Regions from separate parts of the Streptomyces sp. NPDC017246 genome, predicted to be linked through region 1. Evidence: riboswitches for the same ligand, from Rfam matches in the RefSeq annotation. Region 1 holds a riboswitch; each other region holds the start of a gene.

What was found. Region 1 has a riboswitch for cobalamin ahead of ACH4MY_RS00570 (prenyltransferase/squalene oxidase repeat-containing protein). Riboswitches for the same ligand answer to the same signal wherever they lie in the genome.
Region 2: another riboswitch for cobalamin. It lies ahead of ACH4MY_RS15620 (cobalamin biosynthesis protein); the one in region 1 lies ahead of ACH4MY_RS00570 (prenyltransferase/squalene oxidase repeat-containing protein).
Region 3: another riboswitch for cobalamin. It lies ahead of ACH4MY_RS33465 (energy-coupling factor ABC transporter permease); the one in region 1 lies ahead of ACH4MY_RS00570 (prenyltransferase/squalene oxidase repeat-containing protein).
Region 4: another riboswitch for cobalamin. It lies ahead of ACH4MY_RS34085 (ribonucleoside-diphosphate reductase subunit alpha); the one in region 1 lies ahead of ACH4MY_RS00570 (prenyltransferase/squalene oxidase repeat-containing protein).

The regions. Positions count from the first base shown of each region.
Region 1 covers NZ_JBIRMW010000001.1:114,924-121,874, forward strand. Annotated here, with positions in the region: gene ACH4MY_RS00560 (aldehyde dehydrogenase) at 1-960, opposite strand, end outside; gene ACH4MY_RS00565 (MBL fold metallo-hydrolase) at 1,120-2,169, shown strand; cobalamin riboswitch at 2,340-2,475, shown strand; gene ACH4MY_RS00570 (prenyltransferase/squalene oxidase repeat-containing protein) at 2,551-3,801, shown strand; gene ACH4MY_RS00575 (SCO2322 family protein) at 3,798-4,472, shown strand; gene ACH4MY_RS00580 (energy-coupling factor transporter transmembrane component T) at 4,614-5,717, shown strand; gene ACH4MY_RS00585 (ABC transporter ATP-binding protein) at 5,714-6,951, shown strand, end outside.
Region 2 covers NZ_JBIRMW010000006.1:62,132-69,082, reverse strand. Annotated here, with positions in the region: gene ACH4MY_RS15625 (cobyric acid synthase) at 1-1,188, opposite strand, end outside; gene ACH4MY_RS15620 (cobalamin biosynthesis protein) at 1,185-2,168, opposite strand; cobalamin riboswitch at 2,203-2,335, opposite strand; gene ACH4MY_RS15615 (hypothetical protein) at 2,471-2,692, opposite strand; gene ACH4MY_RS15610 (anion permease) at 2,705-3,973, opposite strand; gene ACH4MY_RS15605 (alpha/beta hydrolase) at 4,413-5,543, shown strand; gene ACH4MY_RS15600 (hypothetical protein) at 5,644-6,951, shown strand, end outside.
Region 3 covers NZ_JBIRMW010000020.1:716-7,666, reverse strand. Annotated here, with positions in the region: gene ACH4MY_RS33485 (FAD-dependent oxidoreductase) at 1-701, opposite strand, end outside; gene ACH4MY_RS33480 (energy-coupling factor ABC transporter ATP-binding protein) at 906-1,787, opposite strand; gene cbiQ (cobalt ECF transporter T component CbiQ) at 1,784-2,533, opposite strand; partial or broken gene ACH4MY_RS33470 (energy-coupling factor ABC transporter substrate-binding protein) at 2,830-3,145, opposite strand; gene ACH4MY_RS33465 (energy-coupling factor ABC transporter permease) at 3,142-3,840, opposite strand; cobalamin riboswitch at 3,869-4,076, opposite strand; gene ACH4MY_RS33460 (PTS-dependent dihydroxyacetone kinase phosphotransferase subunit DhaM) at 4,142-4,549, opposite strand; gene dhaL (dihydroxyacetone kinase subunit DhaL) at 4,546-5,181, opposite strand; gene dhaK (dihydroxyacetone kinase subunit DhaK) at 5,247-6,239, opposite strand; gene ACH4MY_RS33445 (hypothetical protein) at 6,498-6,951, shown strand, end outside.
Region 4 covers NZ_JBIRMW010000021.1:1,447-8,397, forward strand. Annotated here, with positions in the region: gene ACH4MY_RS34065 (GntR family transcriptional regulator) at 281-1,045, shown strand; gene ACH4MY_RS34070 (DUF3311 domain-containing protein) at 1,237-1,500, shown strand; gene mctP (monocarboxylate uptake permease MctP) at 1,497-3,122, shown strand; gene ACH4MY_RS34080 (GNAT family N-acetyltransferase) at 3,291-3,791, shown strand; cobalamin riboswitch at 3,829-3,978, shown strand; gene ACH4MY_RS34085 (ribonucleoside-diphosphate reductase subunit alpha) at 4,111-6,489, shown strand; gene ACH4MY_RS34090 (ribonucleotide-diphosphate reductase subunit beta) at 6,489-6,951, shown strand, end outside.

The DNA of each region.
Region 1 (6,951 bases):
GAGCGGGTCGCCGACGACGAGCGCGCCGGCCGCCGCGGCGAAGGCCTCGGCGGTCTCCTCGTACCGGGCGCGGGGGACGAGGATCCGCGTCTGGGCCACACACGCCTGGCCGTTGTTCATCCAGGCGGCCGGCACGATCCCGGCGACGGCGGTCGCCGTGTCGGCGTCGGGCAGGATCACGGCGGCCGACTTCCCGCCGAGTTCGAGGGTGACGCGGGTGAGGTTGCGGGAGGCGACCTCCATGACCCGCCTGCCGGCGGCGACGGACCCGGTGAAGGAGACCTTGTCGACCCCGGGGTGCCCCACGAGGTACTCGCTGACCTCGCGGTCGGCGGGCAGGATGCTGAGCACACCCTCGGGCAGCCCGGCCTCGGTGGCGATGTCGGCCAGGATGTACGAGTCGAGGGGCGACTCCGGCGAGGGCTTGAGGACCACCGTGCAGCCGGCCAGCAGCGCGGGCCCCAGCTTGGCGGCGGCGGTGAACTGCGGCACGTTCCACGGGATGACGGCCGCGACCACACCCACCGGCTCACGCCGGACGAGCAGCGGCCCGAGCACGCCGCCGCGCCGCTCCTCGTAGGTGAAGTCACGGGCGACGGTGATCGCCGCGTCCCAGACCATCATCGCGCCGAGCGCCTGCGCGAGGACGGACCAGGAGTACGGGGAGCCGTTCTGCGCGCTGATGGAGCGGGCGATCTCCTCGTGGCGGACGGCGATCGCGTCCTTGATACGGCTGACGACGGCGATCCGCTCCTCCACGGACATCCGCGGCCAGGGCCCCTCGTCGAAGGCCCGCCGGGCGGCGGCCACGGCCCGGTCGACATCGGCGGCGGAGGCGTGCGGGACACGACCGATGACCTCCTCGGTGTGCGGGGAGACGACCTCGATGACCTCCTCGCCGAGCGGATCGGTCAACTCTCCACCGATGAACAGCTTCGCGTGCTCCACAAGCTCGGTCATGACCGCCGCCTTCACGAGGAGATGATTTCCTGACGATGCCTCAGAACTGATACCAGTTCTAGTTATGATGGGCAACGGTCGAGCACACTCCGTACCGCCGCGGAGGGCCTCCGCGATGTCGTGGAGGGCTTCCGTACCGCCGTGGAGAGATGAGGATCCATGCAAGGACCCCTGCCCCAGGTGACCGAGCACGGCGGAGGCGTCTGGTCGCTCCGGGTGCCCATCCCCGACAATCCACTCGGCCACACCCTGGTCCACGTCCTCGACACCGGCCGCGGCCCGGTCCTCGTCGACACCGGGTGGGACGACCCCGCCTCCTGGAGCGAACTCGTCGGTGGGCTCGACGCGCTGGGGCTCTCCGTGCGCGAGGTCCACGGGGTCGTCATCACCCATCACCATCCCGACCACCACGGGCTGTCCGGCCGGGTCCGTGAGGAGTCCGGGGCCTGGATCGCCATGCACGCCGCCGACACCGCCGTCGTCCGCCGCACCCGCGAGGCCGACCCCGGCACCTGGCTCGACTACCTCGCCCGCAAGCTCGCCACCGCCGGCGCCCCCGAGGAGCATCTCGCCCCGCTGCGGGCCGCGCGCTCCTCGGGCCGGATGCGTACCCTCCCCGGTCTGCGCTCCGCCCTCCCCGACCGGGAGATCGTCCCCGGCGAACTCCTCGACCTCTCCGGTCGGCGGCTCCGGGCGATCTGGACCCCCGGCCACACCCCCGGCCACGTCTGCCTCCATCTGGAGGAGGAGCACCCCTCCCGGCTGCCCGGCCACGGCCGGCTCTTCTCCGGCGACCACCTGCTGCCCGGGATCTCCCCGCACATCGGGCTGTACGAGGACCCCGACGACGCCACCGGGGCCGATCCCCTCGGCGACTACCTCGACTCCCTCGAACGCATCGGCCGCCTCGGCGTCGCCGAGGTCCTCCCCGCCCACCAGCACGCCTTCCCCGACGCCGCCGGGCGGGTCCGTGAACTCCTCGACCACCACGAGGAACGGCTCACCGGGCTCCTCGGGCTCCTCGCCGTCCCGCTCACCCCGTGGCAGCTCGCCGAGCGGATGGAGTGGAACCGCCCCTGGGAACAGATCCCCTTCGGTTCCCGGAACATCGCCGTCAGCGAGGCCGAGGCCCATGTCCGCCGCCTGGTGAAGCTGGGCCGCGCGGAGGCGGTTCCCGGCACGGACCCGGTGGAGTTCGTCGCCGTCTGAGGCCTCGGCCCCGCACCGGACGGACGACCTGCGCGATCAGGTCCACCGGGGAGACCCCGCCGCCACGACGTCACTCCTCACGCGCACGCGAGGAGGTCTCCGGACGCCCGCGCGGGGCGGTCTCCGGTCCCGGTGTGAGGCGCCTCGCACCCACCGGGCGGAGGGCCTACGGGCCGGTAGACTGAGCCGGTCGTCATCATGCCCGTACGGGGAAAGCCGGTGCGAATCCGGCACTGACCCCGCAACCGTGAGCCGTCTCCCCTCGGGGGAACGGCGAGTCGGACTGCCCGTCCGGGACGTGACCGCCGGCACCGTCGAGGAATACGGAGCCGAGCCTGGTGCCCTGAGGCGTGCCGGTGCCCGGCCGCAGGAGAGGGCCCCATGAACACCGTCCGCCGCGGCGCAGCCGCGCTCGCCGCCGCCACCGTCCTGCTCGGCACCGGAGCAGCCGGAGCGGCCACCGCCGCGCCCTCCCCGTCGCCGTCGGCCGTCACGATCCCGCCCGGTCTGTACGGCACGAAGGACCCGACGTACGACGGTGTCTGGCGTCAGTCGCTCGCCTTCCTCGCCCAGCGTGCCACCGGCTACCAGCCCGCCGACCAGTCCGTGGACTGGCTGCTCGGCCAGCAGTGCGAGGACGGCTCGTTCAGCTCGTACCGCGCCGACGCCACGAAGCCCTGCGACGCGAAGACCATGCGGGACACCAACGCCACCGCCCTCGCCGTGCAGGCGCTCGGCTCGGTCCGCCGCCAGGCCACCGACCCCGAGCAGATCGACAAGGCCGTCAAGGCGGGCGCCGGCTGGCTGCGGAACGTACAGAACAAGGACGGCGGCTGGGGCTACAGCTCCGGCGGCGCCAGCGACGCCAACTCCACCTCGGTCGTCGTCGGCGCGCTCGCCGCGACGAGCGTGAAGCCCGGCTCGTTCACCTCCGCCGAGGGCCGTACGCCCTACGACGCGCTCCTCACCTTCGCACTGCCCTGCTCCGACAAGGCCGGCGCGGGCTCCTTCGCGTACCAGCCGGACAAGACCGGCAAGCTGCTCGCGAACGCCGACGCCACCGCCGCCGCCACCCTCGCCGGGCTCGGCAAGAGCATCGTCGCCACCAAGGCCTCCCCCGAGCAACCGCCGGCCTGCACCGACCTGTCGAAGCCGACGGTCGAGCGGGCCGCGCTCAACGGCGCCTCGTACCTGGCGAAGGCCCTCGCGAAGACCGGCCACCTGACCCTGCCCCCGATGCCGGGTGCCACCGACACGACCGAGCAGCCCGACATCGGCAACACCGCCGACGCCGTCGTCGCGCTCGCCGCGTCCGGTGCCGCGAAGGAGGCGAAGCCCGCCCTGGAGTGGCTGGAGAAGAACTCCGCCGCCTGGGCGAAGGAGAGCGGACCGGCGGCGTACGCACAGCTGATCCTGGCCGCCCGCGCGACGGACACCGACCCCCGCGAGTTCGGCACGGCGGACCTGGTGGAGCAGCTCAACGCCACCGGTCCCGCGCCCAAGACCCCGGACACCTCGGCCTCCTCGACGAGTGACGACGACGAGTCGGGCTTCGACGTGTGGTGGATCATCGGGATCGGCATGGTGGTCGGCGTCGGCATCGGCTTCCTCGTGAGCGGCCGCAAGAAGTGACCGCGGCGGCGAGGAACGGCGCCCGGCTCGCGGGCGCCGCGGCCGGGGCGCTGCTCACCCTGACCGCCGTCGCGGCCGCTCCCGCGCAGGCCGCGGGCTACCGCTACTGGTCGTTCTGGGAGAGCGACGGCGGAAAGCCCTGGGCGTACGCCACCCAGGGGCCGGCGACCGCCCGCCCCGCCGACGGCGACGCGATCGGCTTCCGCTTCGCGATCAGCAACGGCACGGACGACACCTCGCTGCCCTCCGCCGCCCCCGACTTCGCGAGGATCTGCGGAGGCGTGGAGAAGAAGGACGGCACCAAGCGGGTCGCGGTCGTCGTCGACTTCGGCGGCCCCGCGGACGCGCCGCCCGGCGACACCCCGCCGGAGAAGCCGGTCAAGGCCGGCTGCGCGCAGGTCCGCGAGGACGCGACGAGCGCGGAGGCGCTCGCCACGGTGGCGAAGCCGCTGCGGTACGACAGCGCCGCCATGCTGTGCGGGATCGCCGGCTACCCGGCGCGGGGCTGCGGCGAGCAGGTCGCGGAGAACGCCCCGGCGTCGGCGGCGCCCACCGCGCCGGCCTCGGCCGGCGAGCACGGCGGGGGCCCGTCGCTGGGCGTGCTCGTCGGCGGGGCGGCCGTCCTGGCCCTGGGCGGGGCGGCGGTCTGGAAGGCCCGCCGTCGCGGATGAGCCCCGTATGACCCGCACCTCTTGTACGGCCCGCGGCTCCCGTGCGTCCGGTACCTCTTCTATGGCCCGCGTCTCCCGCGCGGCCCATGCAGCCCGTACCTCCCGTACCTCCCGTACGACGAGTCCCGCAGGACGCCGCTGATGCCGCCCGCCGTTCTCCGCGCCCCGGAGGCGAGCCGGGCCAATGCCCTGCACGCCGGTGCCTGGTGGCTGTGGGCGCTCGGCCTGGCCGTCGCCGCCTCCCGCACCACCAACCCGCTCCTGCTCGGTCTGCTCGTCGGAGTGGCCGGTTACGTCGTGGCGGCCCGCCGTACGGACGCGCCCTGGGCCCGTTCGTACGGCGCCTTCGTGAAGCTCGGCCTGTTCGTCGTCTTCCTGCGGGTCGTCTTCTCGCTGCTGCTCGGCTCCCCGATCCCCGGCACGCACGAGCTGTTCACCCTGCCCGAGGTGCCGCTGCCCGACTGGGCGCAGGGGGTACGGATCGGTGGGCGGGTGACGGCCGAACAACTGGTGTTCGCGGTGTACGACGGTCTCAAGCTGGCGACCCTGCTGATCTGCGTCGGCGCGGCGAACGCCCTGGCCAACCCGGCGCGGCTGCTCAAGTCGCTGCCGGGCGCGCTGTACGAGGCCGGGGTCGCCGTCGTCGTCGCCATGACCTTCGCGCCGAACATGGTCGCGGACGTGGTCCGGCTGCGGACCGCCCGACGCCTGCGCGGCCGCCCCACCGGCGGGGTGCGGGCGGTGCTCCAGATCGGCCTGCCCGTCCTGGAGGGCGCCCTCGAACGGTCGATCGCGGTCGCGGCCTCGATGGACGCGCGCGGGTACGGGCGGACGGCACAGGTCCCCGCCGCCGTCCGACGCACCACGAATCTGCTGACCCTGGGCGGTCTGCTCGGGATCTGCGCCGGTTCGTACGGGCTGCTCGCGGCGGAGGGCGCGGGGTACGGGCTGCCGCTGCTGGGCGCCGGGCTCCTCGCCGCCATGGCCGGGCTGCGGCTCGGCGGGCGGCGGACCGTCCGCACCCGGTACCGGCCGGACCGCTGGGGGGTCCGGGCCTGGCTGGTCGCGGGCTCCGGAGTGACGGTCGCGGTCCTGATGATCTGGGCGAACACGTACGCGCCGGAGGCTCTGCACCCCGGGGTCGTCCCCCTGGAGGCGCCGCAGCTCCCGCTCTGGCCGGCCCTGTCGATCCTGGTGGGCCTGGTGCCCGCGTTCGTGGCCCCCGTTCCCAAGGAGAACGCGTGATCCGCTTCGAGAACGTCTCGGTGACCTACGAGGGGGCCGACGAGCAGCACCAGCCCACCCTGCGCGATGTGCACCTCACCGTCCCCGAGGGCGAGCTGGTGCTGCTCGTCGGCCCCTCGGGCGTCGGCAAGTCGACCCTCCTCGGCGCGGTCTCCGGCCTCGTCCCCCACTTCACCGGCGGCACCCTGAACGGCCGGGTCACGGTCGACGGCCGCGACACCCGCACGCATCCGCCGCGCGAGCTCGCGGACCTGGTCGGCACCGTCGGTCAGGACCCGTCCGCGCACTTCGTCACCGACACGGTCGAGGACGAGCTGGCGTACGGGATGGAGTCCCTGGGCCTCGCGCCGGGCGTCATGCGGCGCCGCGTCGAGGAGACCCTCGACCTCCTGGGCCTCGCCGAACTCCGCGACCGCCCGATCGCCACGCTCTCCGGCGGCCAGCGCCAGCGTGTCGCGATCGGCTCCGTCCTGACCCCGCACCCGAAGGTCCTCGTCCTCGACGAGCCGACCTCGGCGCTGGACCCGTCGGCGGCGGAGGACGTCCTCGCGGTCCTCCAGCGGCTGGTCCACGACCTGGGGACGACGGTGCTGCTCGCGGAGCACCGCCTGGAGCGGGTGGTGCAGTACGCGGACCAGGTGCTGCTGCTGCCGGAGGGTGTGATGGGCTCCCCCGCCGAGATCATGGCCGTCTCACCGGTGCATCCGCCGGTGGTGGGTCTCGGGCGGCTCGCCGGGTGGGAGCCGCTGCCGCTGACGGTGCGGGACGCGCGGAGGCGGGCGGGCTCGCTGAAGGAGCGGCTCGCGGGGCGGGTCCCCGCGGGATCGCCGAAGGCACGGCTTGAGGGGCAGGTCCCCGCGGGATCGCCGAAGGCGCCGCCTGAGGGCCAGGTCCCCGCGGGTCCGGACCTTTCGGACCGTCCGGCGTTCGAGGACCGGGGTCCGGGGCGGATTCCCGGGTCCGGGAAGGCGTGGCGCGGGGGAATCAACCCCTTCAAGCGCCGCCGCACCGAAACACCGGCACCCCCTGCCCCCGCCCCCCTCGCGCTCGTCGACGCCCTCGCCGTCCGCCGCGGCCGCGTCGAAGCCCTCCGCCGTATCGACCTGACCGTCACCCCGGGCGAGACCATCGCGCTCATGGGCCGCAACGGCGCCGGCAAGTCCACCCTCCTCTCCACCCTCGTCGGCATGATCGCCCCGACCTCCGGCACCGTCCACGTCGCGGGCCGCGCCCC
Region 2 (6,951 bases), on a different contig from region 1:
GTATCCCTCGACCCGTTCCCCGAGCGCCGAGCCGACCGGCCGGGCGAGGGTCTTCTCGCGCGCGAAGCGGACCCGTACGGGCAGCAGACCGAGCCCGTCGACGGCTCCGGCCCGGGACTCGACCTCGTCCTCGATGTGCTCGCCGAAGATCTGGAAGCCGCCGCAGACGCCGAGCACGGGCCGTCCCTCGGCCGCGCGCCGCGTCAGCGCGTCGGCGAGACCGCGTTCCCGCAGCCAGGCGAGGGCCTTGACCGTGCCGCGCGTGCCGGGCACCACGACCAGATCCGCGTCGACGAGCTCCTCGGCCCGGTCGACGAACCGCACGACCACACCCGGCTCGGCCGCCAGCGCGTCCACATCCGTGAAGTTGGACATCAGCGGTACGGCGCAGACCGCGACCCGCAGCACGTCCGCGCCGACCGGCGGTGCGACGACGGACTCCCGCACCGCGCCCCGGAGGGAGACCCGCAGGCCGTCCTCCTCGTCGATGCCGAGCCCGTGCGCGTACGGCAGCACGCCGAAGGTCCGGCGCCCGGTGAGCCCGTGGAGCATGTCGAGTCCGGGCTCCAGCAGGGTCACGTCGCCGCGGAACTTGTTCACCAGGTAGCCGGCGACGAGCTCCTGGTCCTCGGGGGCGAGCAGCGCCGTCGTGCCGAAGAACTGGGCGAAGACCCCGCCCCGGTCGATGTCCCCGACCACGACCACGGGCAGCCGGGCGGCCCGTGCGATGCCCATGTTCACGATGTCGGTGCGCCGCAGGTTGATCTCGGCCGGGCTGCCCGCGCCCTCGCAGATCACGGCGTCGTAGGTGCTCCGCAGCTCCTCCAGGCACGCCATCACCGGCTCGAAGAGCTCCTTCTGCCGGCCCCCGTGGTACCCGCGGGCGCTCAGTTCGCCGACCGGCTTGCCCATCAGGACGACCTGGCTGGAGCGGTCGCTGCCGGGCTTGAGCAGCACCGGGTTCATGAGCGCGGTCGGCTCGACGCGGGCGGCCTGCGCCTGCATGGCCTGGGCCCGCCCGATCTCGGCGCCCTCGCGGGTCACGAAGGAGTTGAGGGACATGTTCTGTCCCTTGAACGGCGCCACCTTGATGCCCTTGCGGACCAGCCAGCGGCAGATGCCGGCCGTCACGACGCTCTTGCCGGCGTCGGACGTGGTGCCGGCGACCAGCAGCCCCCCACCCCTCATGCGTTCCTCCGCTTCCGGGCCCCCAGGGCGCCGATGATCATGCGGCCGCCCACACAGGCGGCCAGAGTGAGTCCGGTGATCCGCCGCGACAGCCGTACCGCCCGGTCGATGTCGGCGACCTCGACGGGCCGCCCCGCCCCGTTCAGCACCGGCCGGTGTTCGACCCGCCCGCCGTACGAGAGGGTGCCCCCGAGCCGTACGCCGAGCGCGCCCGCGAAGGAGGCCTCGACCGGGCCCGCGTTGGGGCTGGGGTGCTGCGCCGCGTCCGCCCGCCAGGCCCGTACGGCTCCGCGCGGGTTCCCGCCGGCGACGGTCGCGAGGGCGGCCGTCAGCCGGGCCCCGGGCCAGCCGGCCACGTCGTCGAGCCGGGCCGAGGCCCAGCCGAAGCGGCGGTGGCGGGGCGACTTGTGGCCGACCATCGCGTCGAGGGTGTTGACGGCCCGGAAGGCGACGAGGCCGGGCACGCCGGCGACGGCGCCCCAGAAGAGGGCGCCGACCACGGCGTCCGAGGTGTTCTCGGCGACCGATTCGACGACCGCGCGGGCCATCGCCGGTCCGTCCAGGGACTGCGGATCGCGGCCGCACAGATGCGGCAGCCGCTCCCGGGCCACGTCCAGGTCCCCGGCGGCGAGCGCCCCGCCGATGGCGCGGGCCTCCCGGCCCAGGGTCGTACCGCCGACGACGGCCCAGACGGAGGCGGCGGTCAGGGCGACGGCGGCGGCCGGCCGGTTCCGTACGGCCCGTGCGGCGAGCACGCCCAGGGCCGCGGTGGAGCCGGCGCAGACGGCGGTGTGCAGGGCGCCCCAGCCGCGGTGGTCGTGGTGGAGGCGCTCCTCGACGGCGGCGGCGGCCCGGCCGAACACGGCGACGGGGTGGCCGCGGCGGGGGTCGCCGACGAGCTGGTCGACGGCGAGGCCGAGGGCCGCGCCGTAGGCGAAGACACCGGTGGCTCTGGATACGCTGCGGCCGCGGCCGGGCATGGCGCTATGTCCTCACTCAGGGTCCGCGCCCTGGATCGACGTGACCGGCGGCGAGAGTTCCTGACTCCCGGACCCTTCGGATCCGGTCACAGTGGCGGGACCGCGCCGGATTCGCACCGGACTTCCTCTACTGCCGCCGTAATGGCCTCGGCAGTCCACCACGGCCCGAGAACACCCGTCAACTCACCCTTGACCTGCGTCGGGTCACTGTGCGAAGCACCACAAACACGGCGCGGGACATGCGACGGCCGGGCGGCCCGCACCCGAAGGTGCGGACCGCCCGGCCGGGATCCCGAGGACCGTCAGGCGACGATCAGGTAGATGCCGTACGCGACCGCCGCGAGGCAGAGGCCGAAGCAGGCGTAGGCGCCGGTGCGGGCCATCGCGGCGGAGCCTCCCTGGGCGGCGGCCTGCTCCTGCTTGGAGAGGCCGATGATGCCGAGGGTGAAGAGGCCCACGAGCGCGAGGGTCGCCACGAGGCTGACTCCGAAGACGGAGCCGAGAGCTGCCCAGTCGATCTTCATGTGGTTCGTTCCTTACACCGCTGCGGCGGGAGCCGGGGGAGCGGCCGGGTCGGTGGGAACCGGCGCGGGGATGGTGGTCTTGAGGTCCTCGTCCGCGACGGCGGCGACGGAACCGGCGGCCGGCGGCGGGGTGACGGCCGCGATGGCGGTGGTCACGACACCCGCAGGCTCGGCGTCGAGGTCGTCGTCGGTGACGTTGTTGTGGTCGACCGGCTTGCGGCGGGACAGCGACCAGATGACGCCCGAGCCGCCGACCAGGAGGACCGCGACGGCGGCGATGCCCCAGGGGCCCTGCTTGGTGAGGAACTCGGCACCGGCGCCGACCAGACCCGCGGCGGGCAGGGTCAGACCCCAGGCGACGAACATCCGGGTCGCGGTCGACCAGCGGACGACACCGCCCTTGCGGCCGAGACCGGCGCCCATCACGGCACCCGAGCAGGACTGGGTGGTGGAGAGGGAGAAGCCGAGGTGCGAGGAGGCCAGGATGACCGTCGCGGCGCTGGTCTGGGCGGCGAAGCCCTGCTGCGGCCGGAGGTCGGTGAGGCCCTTGCCCATGGTGCGGATGATGCGCCAGCCACCGAGGTAGGTGCCGAGGGCGATCGCGACACCGGCGGAGACGATGACCCACAGGGGCGGGTTGGAGCCGGGGGCGAGGACGCCGCCGGTGACCAGTGCCAGGGTGATGATGCCCATCGTCTTCTGGGCGTCGTTGGTGCCGTGGGCGAGGGAGACGAGACCGGCGGAGGCGATCTGGCCGACCCGGTAGCCCTTGGCGGTGTGCTTCTCGTCGGTCTTGGCGCCGATCCTGTACGTCAGCTTGGTGGCCAGCATCGCGGCGAGGCCGGCGACCAGCGGCGCGGCGACGGCGGGGATGAGGACCTTGGTGACGATGGTGGAGCCGTTCACGGCCGACCAGCCGGCCGACATGACCGCGGCGCCGATGAGGCCGCCGAAGAGGGCGTGCGAGGAGCTGGACGGCAGTCCGAGCAGCCAGGTCAGCAGATTCCAGAGGATGGCGCCGACCAGCGCGGCGAAGATCACCTCTGTACGAATGCCCTCTTCGTTGATGATCCCGCCGGAGATCGTCTTGGCGACCTCCACGGACAGAAACGCGCCGACGAGGTTCAGCACGGCGGACATGGCCACCGCCGTCTTCGGCTTGAGCGCACCGGTCGAGATGGTCGTGGCCATCGCGTTGGCGGTGTCGTGGAAACCGTTCGTGAAATCGAACACGAGAGCTGTCACGACCACAATGGCGAGCAGCAGCGTGATGTGTTCCATTTACCCAGGCAATCGTTTGACGTCAGTGGCAAGCCGAACGTAAGCAACCTGGGTGAACGGAAGGTGAACTGGGCCGGGCGGCGTGGTGTCCCTATCCGGTGTCAAGTGATTCCGCTTAGCGTCCCGGAGGGCCGGGTGTCCACGATGCGGTCACCCCGCAACCCCGGGTAATACGGGCCATCACAGGGCACGTGCGACCTGCCCCGGTTCCTCCGCCGTCACCCGGTTCCGCTCCCTGGAACGAACCATCCGACCGGGGGACCCCGCCGAGGAGACCCATGTCACTCCCCAGGGGGTCCCCGAGGTACCCGCCGACGCCCCCGGCCGGCCCCCGTCCGACTCCCGGTCACCCCCCTCGCCGGCCCCCGTCCGACTCCCGGTCCCCCCCGGCCGGGTCCGTCCGGTGGCAGGTCGCCCCCACCCTGCCGAGACTGGGAGCGTGCGCCCGGCTACAGCGACGGCAGCGGCCGTCACCACTCTGCTCGGTGTCGGCGCGGCCGTGATCGCGGCCGGCCGGTACGCCAGCGACGTCGCCCTCAGGGCGCCGTCCGGACGTCCCCTGCCCGGGGATCCCAAACTCACCGTGCACGCGACGGCCCCCGAGCGGATCACCCTCACCCGCAGCCTCGCCTCGCTGCGCCCCGGTACGTACGGGATCGAGGGCCACGGCCTGCACGCCGTCGTCGGCCCCGTCCTCGACCGGGTCCCGCACACCGCCGACACCGCCGTCCGGCGGCTGGAACGGGTCGAGCTCGGAGTGCTCGGCCCCGGCGCCCGCGTCCGCTTCACCCCCGGGCTGCACGTCGGCACCCCGATCAGCGCCCTCGGGCTCGCCCACGAGGACGTCGAGATCCCCGGCGAGCTCGGCCCCCTGCCGGCCTGGCTGGTGGCCGCCCCCCGCACCACCTGGGTGATCGCCCTGCACGGCCTCGGCACCACCCGCGAGCACCCGCTGAACGTCGTCCCCTTCTTCAACCTCCGCAAGATCCCCGTCCTCGTCCCCGCCTACCGCGGCGACGAGGGGGCACCCGCCTCCCCGGACGGCCTGATCCACCTCGGCGACTCGGAGTGGCGCGACGTCGACGCCGCCATCCGCTACGCCGTCCGCAGGGGCGCGACCAAGGTCGTCCTGCACGGCTGGGGGACCGGGGCCTCGATGGCCCTGCGCGCCGCGGCCGAATCGGGCGTACGCGACCGGATCAGCGGCCTCGTCCTCGACTCCCCGGTCCTGGACTGGGAGGCCACCCTCCGCAACCTCGCCGCGGCCCGTCACGTCCCCGGCCCGCTGCTCCCGCTCGCCGTCCGCGCGGCCCAGGGCAGGATCGGGGCCCACGGCGGCGACCTGCTCCAGGACGTCTCCGAGCCGGGCGCCCTGCGCGTCCCCGTCCTGCTCTTCCACGGCCCCGACGACACGGTCTCCCCCTGGGAGAAGTCCGTCGAACTCGCCTCCCGCCGCCCCGATCTGGTCACCCTCCAGACCGTGCGGCACGCCCCGCACGCGGCGATGTGGAACGCCGACCCGGTCCGCTACGAGGAGGCTCTCCGCCGCTTCCTCACCCCCCTCCTCTGAGACCTCACGCCCTCCTCTCTCCCGCCCGTCCCCCCGCCCGTTCCGACGGGGCGGCCGATTCCGATTGGGCTTTCGGGCCGTCAGCGGGAAGACTGCCCCCGTGACGTCTCGAAAGCCCGATGAACCATTGGCGCGCAACTCCAGACTCCGACTCGTCCGCCCGCGGGCCCTGGCCACCGCCCGACGGGCCGTGACGACCCGGCGCACCCGGCCGGCGCCGCGGCCGCCCGAGGGCACTCCGCCCCGCGCGGAACTCGCCCGCCAGGCCCGGCACGTCCTCGCCGACGCCGTACGGATCGCCCGCTGGGCCGCCGTCGAGCGCGGCGCCGGAGCGGCCCTCCGCAGCGGCCCCGGACCCGTCACCGCCCAGGAACGGGCCGCCGCCGCACTCGACCTGACCCCCGGCCAGATCAGCGCCGGCTGGGACCGAGCCCGGCTCGCCGGACTCGTGGAGCTCCACGGCGACACCGCCCGCCCCGGCTGGCGGCTGCACGCCTGGGACCGCGACGACTCCGCCGTGCTGCGCGGCTGGGTCGCCCTCTTCGACGCCTGGTCCCTGGTGCACCCGGCCCCCGAGGGGGTCGCGCCGAGCGCCGTCGCCGAGGTCGTCGAGGCCGTCCCGCAGGTGCTCTCGCTGCTTCAGCTCTCCCAGGGCCCGGTGCTCGTCCCCGCCCTCCTCGACCTGCTCGGCCAGCGCGTCGAGGAGCTGCGGGAGGAGCGCTGCGAGGTCCCGGTCGCCGGACCGGCCCCCGAGGCCGCGGGCGTCCCCGGCCCGGACCACGGCACCGACGGGCTCCCGGCCCTCCTCGACTGGGCCCTCGAAGGCCTGGCGGCCGTCGGCGCGCTCACCCTGGACCCCGGCGCGGAGGGGCGTCACGCCACCCTGACCCCGCTCGGCAACTGGGCGGTCTGGGTCAAGCTGGAGCAGATCTGCGTCGCCGCGCAGAGCCCCGCCGGGAACATCGAGCAGTCCGCCGAGGACATGCTCCGCGGCTGCGCCCGGCTGACCCCCGGCCCGGCCCGCGCCGAGTACCGCGCCTGGCTCGCGGCCCGCACCCTGTCCAGCGCCGTGGCCGAGCTGCTCGCCGTCGCCCGGGGCGAGGACGCGCTGCTGCGCGGGCTCGCCTTCGAGGCGCTCCGGGTGGTCGGCGCCCCCGCCGAGGCGGAGGTGCGGGCCACCGTCGCTGAGCCGTCCCTGCGCCCGTACGCGCTGCTCTGGCTGGCGGAGTACGAGGGCGCCGACCCCGACGACGCCCAGGAGGTCCTCACCCGCGAGGAGTCCACCTGGCTCTGGGTGGACACGGCGGCGGCCGTCGCCGACCACGGTGAGAGCGCGCTGCTCGTCCGGCACCTCGACTCGGCGGTGCAGGGCACCGTCCCGGCGCTGCTCGACGAGGTCCGGGCCGTC
Region 3 (6,951 bases), on a different contig from region 1:
TGGACGACCTCCTCCAGGGTGGAGCCGCCGGGCACGAGGTCCAGCATGGAGAGGCGGTAGACGAGGATGAACTCCTCGCCGACCCGCTCGCGGATCCGGCGAACGATCTCCAGGGGGAAGCGGACGCGGTTCTCGTACGAGCCGCCCCAGCGGTCGGTGCGCTGGTTGGTGGCGGCGGCGATGAACTCGTTGATGAGGTAGCCCTCGGAGCCCATCACCTCGACACCGTCGTACCCGGCCTCCTTGGCGAGCTCGGCGCAGTGGGCGTAGTCCTCGACGGTCTGCTCGACCTCGGCCTCGGTCAGCTCGTTCGGTACGAAGGGGCTGATGGGGGCCTTGATCGCGCTGGGCGCGACGAGGGCGGGGTGGTAGGCGTAGCGGCCGAAGTGCAGGATCTGCATCGCGATCCGGCCGCCTTCGGCGTGCACGGCGTCGGTGATCAGCCGGTGCTCCGCGACCTCGTCGGCGGTGGTGAGCTTGGCGCCGCCGTCCCAGGGGCGCCCGGCGTCGTTGGGCGCGATTCCGCCGGTGACGATGAGGCCCACGCCGCCACGGGCACGTTCGGCGTAGAAGGCGGCCATGCGCTCGAAGCCGTGCTCGGTCTCTTCGAGGCCGACGTGCATCGATCCCATGATCACCCGGTTGGGCAGGGTGGTGAACCCGAGGTCGAGCGGGCTCAGCAGGTGCGGGTACGGGGTCATGCGGGCGCCTCCTCGCGCAGGAACGTCGACTCAGTTCTAAGGGACCCCCTCCCGTTCTGCAACTAGTTGCAGAAGATTCTGGACGTGATGTCTACTACTCGGTAGCAAAGGAGCCCGACCGGGCCGGGATCAGCTCAGGCCCGGAGCGGACCGGCCCCGGAGCGGAGCGGTCCCGGATCGGACCGGCCCCGGATCGGTCCCGACTCAGGCCCCCTGACGGGCGCTCGTCGCCCCCGTCCCGCTCCACGCGTCCAGATCCTCCGGTGTGCGCGGTTCCGGGGCGTCCGCCGCGAGCAGGCCTTGGGTACGGAGCAGCCGTGCCACCGTCGTGCCCCAGGGGCGGCGCAGCCGCGCCTCCTCCAGGAGCGCGTCGTCCGCGAGGAGCTCCGCGACCGGGCCGGTGCGCAGACCCGACGGGGCCAGGACCGCAGCCTCGTCCGCCCACCGGAGTGCCAGGTCCACGTCGTGCGTCGCCATGAGCACCGTCGTGCCGGTCTCCCGGAGCCGCTGGAGGGCGTCGAGCAGCCGTTCCTGCCCGTGCGGGTCGAGACCCGCCGTCGGCTCGTCCATGATCAGGACCCGGGGCCGCATCGCCACCGCGCCCGCGATCGCCGCCCGCTTGCGCTGCCCGTACGACAGCAGATGCGTCGGGCGGTCCGCGAGCGCCGTGATGTCCAGCGCTTCCAGTGCCTCCCGTACCCGGAGCCGTACCTCCTCCTCCGTAAGCCCCAGGTTCATCGGACCGAACGACACGTCCTGGGCGATCGACGCGGCGAACAGCTGGTCGTCCGGATCCTGCACCACCAGCTGCACGGTGGTCCGCAGCCGCGTCAGGCCCTTCCGGTCGTACGCCACCTCCGCCCCGTCCAGCAGCAGCGCCCCGCTCCCGCCCCGCAGCCCGCCGCTGAGCAGCCGCAGCAGAGTCGTCTTGCCGCTGCCGTTGCGGCCGAGCAGCGCGACCGACCGCCCCTCCGCCACGGCGAAGTCCACACCCGAGAGGACCGCGGGCCCGTCCTCGTAGGCGAAGCCCGCGTTCACCAGCTCCACGACGGGGACCGGACGGGGAGGGGGCGTCGAAGACGTCACGGAAGAGACCTTTCCAGTACGAGGGTGAGGGCGACGAGCGCCGCGAGCAGCGCGCCCGAAGCGGCGAGGAACCGGCGGGAGACCGGGGACACGGGTACCAGGACCCGCAGCGTCCCGTCGTACCCGCGCCCCGCCAGCCCCGACTGCAGCCGCTGCGCCCGGTCGAAGGCCCGCACGAACGTGGTCGCGCCGAGCCCGGCGAGCGAACGCCAGGTCGCGGCCCGTGAGGTGTGGCCGAGCCGGGCCGCCTGGGCCTGCCGGATCTTGGACATCGAGTCGAGCAGCAGGAAGATGACGCGGTACATCACGAGCGCCACGTCCACCACCGGCGCCGGCACCCCGGCCCGGACGAGCCGGGGCAGGACGTCCGACACGGGCGTCGTGAAGGCGAACAGAAGCACCCCGAGCGAGGCCGCCGCCGTCCGCAGCAGCAAGCCGCCCGCCTGAGCGGGACCGTTCGGCGCGAGGGCCACGAGCCCGCGGGCACCGCCCACCTCGAAGAGCAGCGGAATCGCCCCCGTGACACAGAATCCGAGCGGGATCCGGAACGCCCGCCACAACGCCCGGCCCGGCACACCGGCCGGGCCGAGCAGGACCGCGAGCGTGGCCGTCGCCACGAGCACCGCACCGGGCCAGGGCGGCAGGCTCACCGCGCACAGGGTGAGACCGAAGCCGAGCAGCGCCTTCTCGGCGGGATGGCGGCGACGCCAGCGACTGCTGTGCGCCGCCGCGTCGATCGGCAGCATCGGCGGTTACGCGTCCTGGCCGTCGACGGACGACGCGGCCCGGGGGGATCCGGCACCGGCCCCAGCCCCGGTACTGGCGTCGGCCGCGGCCCCGGCACCGGTACTGGCGTCGGCCGTGGCCCCCGCGTCGCCCCTGTCCACCGCCGCGGTCTTCGCCCCGGCGGCCGTCCCGGCAGCCCCGTCCGTCTCCGACGCGGCCACGTCCGAACTGGCCGTTTCCGCCCCAGCCCTCGCCGATCCAGCCGTTTCCACCCCAGCCGTCTCCGCCTCAGCCGTCTCCGATCCGGCGGTCTCGGACCTCTCCGTCTCCGCCCGGGCCGCCCCCTGCCGGCGCCCGCGCCGCAGGCCGAAGTAGTACGCGAGCACCCCGGCGCCGATGGCCGCCTGGAGGGCGAAGAGCGCGGACTCGATCTCACCGGACGGGGGCTCGTAGAGGGGGCTGAACCACGGTTCGTAGTCCGGCTGGAGCTCGGTGATGGCGGTCTCCGCCTCCGCGTCCGACCCGGTGAACGGTTCCTCCTTGTGGTCCCCGAGCCCGAGCGCGAGCGGCAGTACCGCGAGCGCGGCGACGACGAGCAGCAACAGGGTGTTGATCTTCGCGTTCCGGCTCATCGCGCGGCCGCCTCCTCGCGTCGCTCCGTCGTGCGCCCGGCGAGGACGCCGAGCCGGGTCAGTTCGCCCTTGCTCGACTGGGTGAGCAGCCGCATCACGAGCACGGTGAGCAGTCCCTCGCTGACCGCCAGCGGAATCTGCGTCACGGCGAAGATCCCGCCGAACTTGGCGAGCGCGCCGGGAATGCCGCTCCCCGGGTCCGGGAAGGCGAGAGCGAGCTGAACGCTGGTCACGCAGTACGTGGACAGGTCGGCGACGAAGGCGCCGAAGAAGACGGCGACCATCAGCGGCGCACCGAACCGGCGGAGCAGCCGGTACGCGCCGTAGCCCGCCCAGGGCCCGACGATCGCCATCGAGAAGGCGTTCGCGCCGAGCGTGGTCAGCCCGCCGTGGGCGAGCAGCAGGGCCTGGAAGAGAAGGGTGATCGTGCCCAGGACCGCCATGATGGGGGGCCGGAACAGGATCGCGCCCAGCCCCGTCCCGGTCGGATGCGAGCAACTGCCTGTCACGGAAGGCAATTTGAGTGCCGACAGGACGAACGTGAAGGCGCCGGAGGCACCGAGCAGCAGGGTGGACTCAGGATTCGACCGCACCTCGCGGGTCAGCGCGCGGACCCCGTGGACGACGAACGGCGCGGACGCGACGCCCCAGGCGGCGGCGTGCACAGGGGGCAGATACCCCTCGGCTATATGCATGGTTGGGAGACCCTCTCCAGCACCTCGTGGATGGACAACGCACCCTGGCCGGTCTCCTGGCTGACGGTCATGCGCCCGGACTCCGCCTTCCCACACCACGAGGGTCTCCCGTCGTGGTCCAGTGGCTTCCCCGTGGGTATTTCCCGCGGGGGTGGAGCCGGACCTCCCGATCACAGTGGCGAGGGCCGCACCGGTACTTCACCGGTTTCCCGTACACCAAGGCCCTGCGACATTAGTGCGTTGACCTGCTGGATCACAACACGGTCGCCACCCGGTGCGGCCTCTCGCTCACTGCGCGCAGTCACTCCTTGCGGTAGGCGTACGCCTCCGAGGCCGCCGCCGACACGGCGTCGAGGTCGCCGCCCGCGCTCGCCGTGACCAGGGCGGCGACCGCGCCCTCGACGAACGGGGCGTCCACCAGGCGAGACCCGGCGGGCAGTTCGTCGCCCTCGGCGAGCAAGGCCTTCACGGTGAGCACGGCGCTGCCCAGGTCGACCAGGATCGCCACGCCGGCGCCCCGGTCGACGCCCTTCGCCGCCTCGCAGATCAACTCGGAACTCGTCCCCAGGCCGCCGTCCGGGGTTCCGCCCGCCGGGAGGATCGGCGCCAGGTCGCCGCCTCCGGCGAGCCCCTGGGCCAGCTCGGCCACGGCCGCGGCGACGGCGGCGCTGTGCGAGACGAGCACGATCCCGACGGGTGACCCGCTCATGACGCCTCCCCGGTACGCCCGTTCTCGGCGAGCGCGGTCTCGTCCAGCGCGGCGAACAACAGCGCGGAGGAGGTCGCCCCCGGGTCCTGGTGCCCCATCGACCGCTCACCCAGATAACTGGCCCTGCCCTTGCGGGCCCGTAGGGGTACGGTCGCGAGGGCGCCCTCCTCGGCGGCCGCGCGGGCCGCCCCGAACGAGTCCCGCAGGCCCTCCACCGCCGGGACCAGCGCGTCCAGCATCGTCTTGTCACCCACCTGTGCGCCGCCCAGCTGGGACACGGCGGCCACCCCGGAGCCGAGGGCGTCCGCCAACTGCGCCCGGGTCACGCGGTCGTCCTCGCCCAGCGTCTTCCCCGTACGGCGCAGCAGCGTGCCGTACAGCGGTCCCGACGCACCGCCCACGGTGGAGATGAGCTCCCGCCCGGCGGTGGTCAGCACGGCGCCGGGCGTCGTCGGCGGCTCCTTGGCGAGGGTCTCGGTCACGGCGGCGAATCCCCGCTTGAGATTGGCGCCGTGGTCGGCGTCACCGATCGCCGAGTCCAGCTCCGTGAGCCGGTCCGCCTCACGGTCGACGGCCTCTGCCACCGCGGCCAGCCAGCGCACCAGGAAGTCCGCGCCGAAGGTCTCCGTCATGTCGATTCCCTTTCCCGTCCTCAGTCCTGTCCCACGGTCCGACCAGGTTCCACGTCTCGCTCGTCTCAGCGACCCCAGCGGAGCGCGGGCGTCCGCACGGGCGCGTCCCACAGCCGAAGAAGCTCCTCGTCCACCTCGCACAGGGTCACCGAGCAGCCGGCCATGTCGAGCGAGGTCACGTAGTTCCCGACGAGCGTCCGCGCCACCGGAACCCGCCGCTCGCCGAGCACGCGCTGCACCTCGGCGTTGAATCCGTACAGTTCGAGGAGCGGGGTAGCACCCATGCCGTTCACCAGGGCGATGACAGGCCCGGCGGGGCGGAGGTCCTCGACGACGGCGTCGACGGCGAAGTCCGCGATCTCCCGGGAGGTCATCATGGGCCGCCGCTCGCGGCCCGGCTCGCCGTGGATGCCGATGCCCAACTCCAGTTCACCCGCAGGGAGATCGAAGGTGGGGCTGCCCTTGGCGGGGGTCGTGCACGCGCTCAGGGCCACGCCGAACGACCGGCAACGCTCGTTGACCCGGCGGGCGATCGCCTCCACGCGCTCCAGCGGAGCGCCCTCCTCCGCGGCGGCTCCCGCGATCTTCTCCACGAAGAGCGTGCCGCCGGTCCCGCGTCGGCCCGCCGTGTACAGACTGTCCTTGACGGCGACGTCGTCGTCGACGAGGACCCTGGCGACCTGGATGCCCTCGTCCTCGGCGAGCTCCGCCGCCATCTCGAAGTTCAGCACGTCACCCGTGTAGTTCTTGACGACGAACAACACCCCGGCGCCGCTGTCGACGGCGGCCGCGGCCCGCACCATCTGATCGGGCACCGGGGAGGTGAAGACCTCCCCGGGGCAGGCGGCCGCGAGCATCCCGGGCCCCACGAAGCCCCCGTGCAGCGGCTCGTGCCCGGACCCCCCGCCGGAGACCAGCGCCACCTGGCCCGCCACGGGCGCGTCCCGCCGCACCACGATCCGGCGCTCCACGTCCACGGTGAGCTCGGGGTGGGCGGCGGCCATCCCCCGCAACGCGTCGGCGACGACGGTCTCGGGGACATTGATGAGCATCCTCATGGATACCTCCTGGTGAGAGTAACAGGCAAGCTGCTGAGCAGGGTCTTCGCAGGTCAGAGCAGGTAAGGCGAGTTAATGATCTTGGCGGTCCATGGCTGTGGGGGGCGGTTCTGTGCGGTACTGATGCCGACCCAATGCTGACTTCCCTGATGCACCGTCAGGCCTGGCAGCCGAGTTCGAGCTTTGCGAGTGCGCATCATGGTGCAATTATCGACGCGAGACCGCGAGCGTGCACGGGTGCGTGGGACACTTTTGGTCGTGGCTCAGCACGACTTTCCTCCCCTCATCTCCGACGGGACATCCCAACCGCCAGCCGATGACACCGCGGCGGATCGTTGGCTCCCCGTGGCGGCGGATCCCGATCTCGGCTATCCGCCCAGCGCCGGCACCCCTGGGAACAGGCCACCGGGCGAAGATCTCGATCTGGCGATCGGGTGGGACCGTTTTGAGAAACTGATGCTGGCGGTGTCGAGTCACGTCCTCGCATTCCGAGGGATCAAGTTTCGCCGGTACGGGGTGCAGGGACAGGTCCAGCACGGTATCGACCTGGCGGGCCGGGACGTGGAGGGTCGATTCGTCGTCGTCCAATGCAAGGACCACCAGGAGTTCACCGCTGGGGACCTGCGGAAGGCTGTGGAGACGTTCGCAAGTGGGAGGCGGCCCTTCGACGCTGGCCATCTGATTGTCGCCACCTCCGCCTCCACTGAGCGCA
Region 4 (6,951 bases), on a different contig from region 1:
CCCTCCTCAGGGATGCTGCAACCCCTGCCCACCGCGCGAAGACATACGTCGGGTAGTGCTAGTGGGGCTGGGACCTGGTCTTTAATGGTTTAGACCAGTACCGGGAGCTTGGCCTAGACCTTTAGGGGTGTCAAGGGTGTATAAGAAGGGCAGTCGCGTCCGTTATCGGACCGACACCTGAGGGAGGGCGACGACCCGTGACCGGTCCGTGCCACCATGTGAGCCGCGACAGACGGAGGAGCCGGTGACGGCAGCAGCACAGGAGTCGGGAAGGCAGGCCATGGCCACGGACGCGGGCAGCACGGAGACGGAGGGTGGGACTCCCACCCGTACCGCGCGCGTGCCCAAGTACTACCGACTGAAGCGGCATCTGCTCGACATGACGGAGACCCTGCCGCCCGGCACACCGGTCCCGCCGGAGCGCACACTCGCCGCCGAGTTCGACACCTCGCGCACCACCGTGCGCCAGGCCCTCCAGGAGCTGGTCGTCGAAGGGCGCCTGGAGCGCATCCAGGGCAAGGGCACCTTCGTGGCCAAGCCCAAGGTCTCCCAGGCCCTGCAACTCACCTCCTACACGGAGGACATGCGCGCCCAGGGCCTCGAACCCACCTCGCAGCTGCTCGACATCGGCTACGTCACCGCCGACGACACCCTCGCCGGGCTGCTCGACATCACGGCCGGCGGGCGGGTGCTCCGCATCGAGCGGCTGCGGCTCGCGAGCGGCGAGCCGATGGCGATCGAGACCACCCATCTGTCGGCGAAGCGCTTCCCCGCCCTGCGGCGCTCCCTGGTGAAGTACACCTCGCTGTACACCGCACTCGCCGAGGTGTACGACGTGCACCTCGCCGAGGCCGAGGAGACCATCGAGACCTCCCTCGCCACCCCGCGCGAGGCCGGCCTGCTCGGCACCGACGTGGGCCTGCCGATGCTGATGCTCTCCCGCCACTCGCTGGACGCCCAGGGCGAGCCGGTCGAATGGGTGCGGTCGGTCTACCGCGGCGACCGGTACAAATTCGTGGCGCGCCTGAAGCGCCCCAACGGCTGACCCCTATTTCCCTTTACCGTACGACTCCGTACGACACGGACGGCCGCACCTCATCGGGTGCGGCCGTTCGGCGTTCCCACCTCGACTGACAAAGTCCCATCCGTTATGCGGACGGGGGTTCCATGGAGCTGAACCGTCCCCTAGATTTCCCCACCATTACCGAGGTGATCAGCGAGGGGACGGGAATCGCCATGTCAGATACGCCAGATGCGACACAAGGGAAACAACCCACCATCACACCCCTGCGGGTGGTGATCGCCCTCTGTCTGTTCGCGCCGTTCGTCGCGATGCTCTGGGTGAGCTCCTACGCGAAGGTCGAACCGCTTCTCGCGGGCATCCCGTTCTTCTACTGGTACCAGATGCTCTGGGTGCTGATCTCCACCGTGCTCACCATGGTGGCGTACAAGCTGTGGCACCTCGACCAGCGCGCCCGCAAGGGAGGTGACGCGCGATGAAGGACGGCGTGAACGGCGTCGCACTCGCCGTCTTCATCTTCTTCTTCCTGGCCGTCACGGTCATGGGATTCCTCGCCTCGCGCTGGCGCAGGGCCGAGAACGAGAACAGCCTCGACGAATGGGGACTGGGCGGCCGGTCGTTCGGCACCTGGGTGACCTGGTTCCTGCTCGGCGGCGACCTCTACACCGCGTACACCTTCGTCGCCGTCCCGGCGGCCATCTACGCGGCGGGCGCGGCCGGCTTCTTCGCCGTGCCGTACACGATCCTGGTCTACCCGCTGATCTTCACCTTCCTGCCGCGCCTCTGGTCGGTCTCGCACAAGCACGGGTACGTCACCACCTCGGACTTCGTGCGCGGCCGCTTCGGCTCCAAGGGCCTCTCCCTCGCGGTGGCGGTCACCGGCATCCTCGCGACCATGCCGTACATCGCGCTCCAGCTCGTCGGCATCCAGGCCGTCCTGGACGTGATGGGCGTCGGCGGCGGCGAGAACACCCACTGGTTCATCAAGGACCTGCCGCTCCTCATCGCCTTCGGTGTCCTCGCGGCGTACACGTACTCCTCGGGTCTGCGCGCCCCCGCGCTCATCGCCTTCGTCAAGGACACCCTGATCTACATCGTCATCGCGGTGGCGATCATCTACATCCCGATCAAGCTGGGCGGCTTCGACGAGATCTTCGCCAAGGCGGGCGAGGCGTACGCGCAGACCAACCCGGCGACCGGAAAGCCGCGCGGCTCGCTCGTGCCCGGCGAGGCCGGTCAGTGGACGTACGCGACGCTGGCGCTCGGCTCGGCGCTCGCGCTCTTCATGTACCCGCACTCCATCACGGCGACGCTGTCGTCCCGGAGCCGTGAGGTCATCCGCCGCAACACCACGATCCTGCCGCTGTACTCGCTGATGCTGGGTCTGCTCGCGCTGCTCGGCTTCATGGCGATCGCCGCCGGGATCCAGGTGAAGAACGGCCAGCTCGCCATCCCGCAGCTCTTCGAGACCATGTTCCCGGACTGGTTCGCGGGCGTCGCCTTCGCCGCGATCGGCATCGGCGCGCTCGTCCCCGCCGCGATCATGTCGATCGCCGCGGCCAACCTCTTCACCCGCAACATCTACAAGGACTTCATCAAGCCGGACGCCACCCCGGCCCAGGAGACCAAGGTCTCCAAGCTGGTGTCGCTCCTGGTGAAGGTCGGCGCGCTCGCCTTCGTCCTCACCATGGACAAGACCGTCGCGATCAACTTCCAGCTGCTCGGCGGCATCTGGATCCTGCAGACCTTCCCGGCCCTGGTCGGCGGTCTCTTCACCCGCTGGTTCCACCGCTGGGCGCTGCTCGCCGGCTGGGCCGTCGGCATGCTCTACGGCACGATCGCCGCGTACGGGGTCGCCAGCCCGACCCAGAAGCACTTCGGCGGCTCCTCTGCCGAGATCCCGGGCATCGGCGAGATCGGCTACATCGGACTCACCGCGTTCGTCCTCAACCTCCTCGTCACGGTCGTCCTCACCTTCGTCCTCAAGGCCGTCAAGGCCCCCGAGGGCATCGACGAGACCTCCCCGGAGGACTACACGGCCGACGCCGGGGACCGCGGCGTCAGCGCCAAGCTCCCGAAGATCGGCGCCGACACGCACTGACCCGGCCGCCGGATCCCACCGGCACCGCTCTCCGGTCCCGGCACCGCCGGACCCGGCGAAGGCCGCCCTGCCTCTTCCGGAGGCACGGCGGCCTTCGCCGTCCCCGGCGGGCGACCGGCATCCGGCACCCGTTGGAGGCCGGGGGCCGACCGGAGGCACACTGCCCTCATGGACTTCACGATCAGGGCGGTACGGCCCGAGGAGTACGAGACGCTCGGTGAGCTCACCGCGGGGACCTATCTGAACGACGGGCTGCTGAAGTACGGGGCCGAGGACTCGTATCTGAACGTGCTCCGGGACACCGCACGGCGGGCGCGCGAGAGCGAGGTGCTCGTCGCCGAGGACGGCGACGGGCGGCTCCTCGGCGGCGTGACCTTCGCCACCGGCAGCACCCCGTGGGCGGACATCGCGGTCGAGGGCGAGGCCGAGTTCCGGATGCTCGCGGTCTCCCGGGAGGCCCGCGGGCGGGGCGTCGGAGAGGCCCTCGTACGGGCCTGTATCGAGCGGGCGAGGGCCCTGCCGGGGTGCCGGCGCATCGTGCTCTCCACGGACGCCTCGATGGTCTCCGCGCACCGGATATACGACCGCCTGGGCTTCGTCCGGACCCCGGACCGGGACTGGGAGCCGATTCCCGACCACCGCCTGCGCACCTACGCCTTGGAGTTCTGAGCCGGGGGACGACACAACATGTGGGGGGTGCCGCACACGGCGCCCCCCACATGTATGCTCGTCCTCGCTGTCGACGCAGGGGAATCCGGCGCGAATCCGGAACTGTCCCGCAACGGTGTGCTTCGTACGGATACGACGAATTCGTACGACGTGAGTCCGAGGACCTGCCGACGGCGCACCCGGTCCGTCCGTTCCGGGTGCCAATGACGTCCGGGCCTCGCGGAGTGGGCCGGTGGAAGCGTCGCGTCCGGTGTTGTGGACGCCCGTCTGCCCGCCTTCCCCCGCCGCGGCCCCGCGCCGAGCGAGGGAGAGCCCCCACGTGACCATCGCGCCCGCCGATCCGGCTTCCGCCGAGGCTTCCGCGGTCGAGAGCGACGGCCCCGGGACCGTACTGCTGCGGACCCTGACCGACCTCACCGCCGATCTCCCCGACACCGACCCCGGCAAGGTCGCCGCCGCCGCGCTCCGCGGCCGCAGCGCCGTGGCGGACGAGGCGGAGCTGCGCGAACTGGCCACCGAGGCGGCCGCGGGTCTCATCGCCGACGACCCGGCGTACTCCCGGCTCGCCGCCCGGCTCCTGACGATCACCATCGCCGACGAGGCGGCCGGGCAGGGCTCGTTCTCCTTCTCCGCCTCCGTCGCCGTGGGTCACCGCGAGGGCCTGATCGCCGACCGCACCGCCGAGTTCGTGGCGCTGCACGCGGACCGGCTGGACGCGACCGTCGACGCGGCCGCCGACGACCGCTTCGGCTACTTCGGCCTGCGCACCCTCTACTCGCGCTACCTGCTGCGCCACCCGATCACCCGCAAGGTGATCGAGACCCCGCAGCACTTCATGCTCCGCGTGGCCTGCGGTCTCGCCGAGGACGACAGCGTCCGCGCGCTCGACGAGGTCGCCGCGCTGTACGGCCTGATGAGCCGGCTCGACTACCTGCCGTCCTCCCCCACGCTCTTCAACTCCGGCACCCGCCACCCGCAGATGTCCTCCTGCTACCTCCTGGACTCCCCCCAGGACGAGCTGGACTCCATCTACGACCGCTACCACCAGGTGGCGCGCCTCTCGAAGCACGCGGGCGGCATCGGCCTCTCCTACTCCCGCATCCGCGCCCGCGGTTCGCTGATCCGCGGCACCAACGGCCACTCCAACGGCATCGTGCCGTTCCTGAAGACGCTCGACGCCTCCGTCGCCGCCGTGAACCAGGGCGGCCGCCGCAAGGGTGCCGCCGCCGTCTACCTGGAGACCTGGCACGCGGACATCGAGGAGTTCCTCGAACTCCGCGACAACACGGGCGAGGACCAGCGCCGTACGCACAACCTGAACCTGGCGCACTGGATCCCCGACGAGTTCATGCGCCGCGTCAACGCCGACGCCGACTGGTCGCTCTTCTCCCCGGCGGACGTGCCCGAGCTCGTCGACCTGTACGGCGCGGAGTTCGACGCCGCCTACCACAAGGCGGAGGCCGCGGGCCTGGCCCGCAAGACGATGCCGGCCCGCGACCTGTACGGCCGGATGATGCGGACCCTGGCCCAGACCGGCAACGGCTGGATGACCTTCAAGGACGCCTCGAACCGGACGGCCAACCAGACCGCCGAGCCCGGCACGGTCGTCCACTCCTCGAATCTGTGCACCGAGATCATCGAGGTCACGAACGACGGCGAGACGGCCGTCTGCAACCTCGGCTCGGTCAACCTGGGTTCGTTCGTCGTCGGTGGCGACATCGACTGGGAGCGGCTGGACTCGACCGTCCGTACGGCCGTCACCTTCCTCGACCGGGTCGTCGACATCAACTTCTACCCGACCGAGCAGGCCGGGCGTTCCAACGCTCGCTGGCGGCCGGTCGGCCTGGGCGCGATGGGCCTCCAGGACGTCTTCTTCCAGCTGAAGCTGCCGTTCGACTCCGCCGAGGCGCGCGCCCTGTCGACGAAGATCTCCGAGCGCATCATGCTCGCCGCGTACGAGGCCTCCGCCGACCTCGCCGAGCGCAGCGGCCCGCTCCCCGCCTGGGAGCAGACCCGCACGGCCCGCGGTGTCCTGCACCCCGACCACTACGACGTGGAGCTGAACTGGCCGGAGCGCTGGACGGCCCTGCGCGAGCGGATCGCGACCGTCGGCATGCGCAACAGCCTCCTCCTCGCCATCGCGCCGACGGCGACCATCGCCTCGATCGCGGGCGTCTACGAGTGCATCGAGCCGCAGGTCTCGAACCTCTTCAAGCGCGAGACGCTCTCCGGCGAGTTCCTCCAGGTCAACTCGTACCTGGTCGCCGAGCTGAAGAGGCTCGGCGTGTGGGACGCGCAGACCCGTGAGGCGCTGCGCGACGCCAACGGCTCGGTGGCCGGCTTCACCTGGGTCCCGGCCGAGGTGCGCGAGCTGTACCGCACGGCGTGGGAGATCCCGCAGCGCGGCCTCATCGACATGGCGGCGGCGAGGACCCCCTTCCTCGACCAGAGCCAGTCCCTGAACCTGTTCCTGGAGACGCCCACCATCGGCAAGCTGTCGTCGATGTACGCGTACGCCTGGAAGCAGGGGCTGAAGACGACGTACTACCTGCGCTCCCGCCCGGCGACCCGGATCGCCCGTGCCGCCCAGGCCGCGGCGCCCACCGCCGCCACCATCCCCGTCCAGCAGGCGACGCCCGACGCGGACGCCCTCGCCTGCTCCCTCGAAAACCCCGAGTCCTGCGAGGCCTGCCAGTAATGAGCTCCACCGAACAGAAGAACCTCCTCGACCCGGGCTTCGAGCTGACCCTCCGTCCGATGCGCTACCCGGACTTCTACGAGCGCTACCGGGACGCGATCAAGAACACCTGGACCGTGGAGGAGGTCGACCTCCACTCGGACGTCGCCGACCTCGCCAAGCTGACTCCGGCGGAGCAGCACATGATCGGCCGGCTGGTCGCGTTCTTCGCGACGGGCGACTCGATCGTCTCGAACAACCTGGTGCTGACGCTCTACAAGCACATCAACTCCCCGGAGGCGCGGCTGTACCTGTCGCGCCAGCTGTTCGAGGAGGCCGTGCACGTCCAGTTCTATCTGACGCTGCTCGACACCTACCTGCCCGACCCGGACGACCGCTCCGCCGCGTTCGACGCGGTCGAGGAGATCCCCTCCATCCGCGAGAAGGCGCAGTTCTGCTTCAAGTGGATGGACTCGGTCGAGA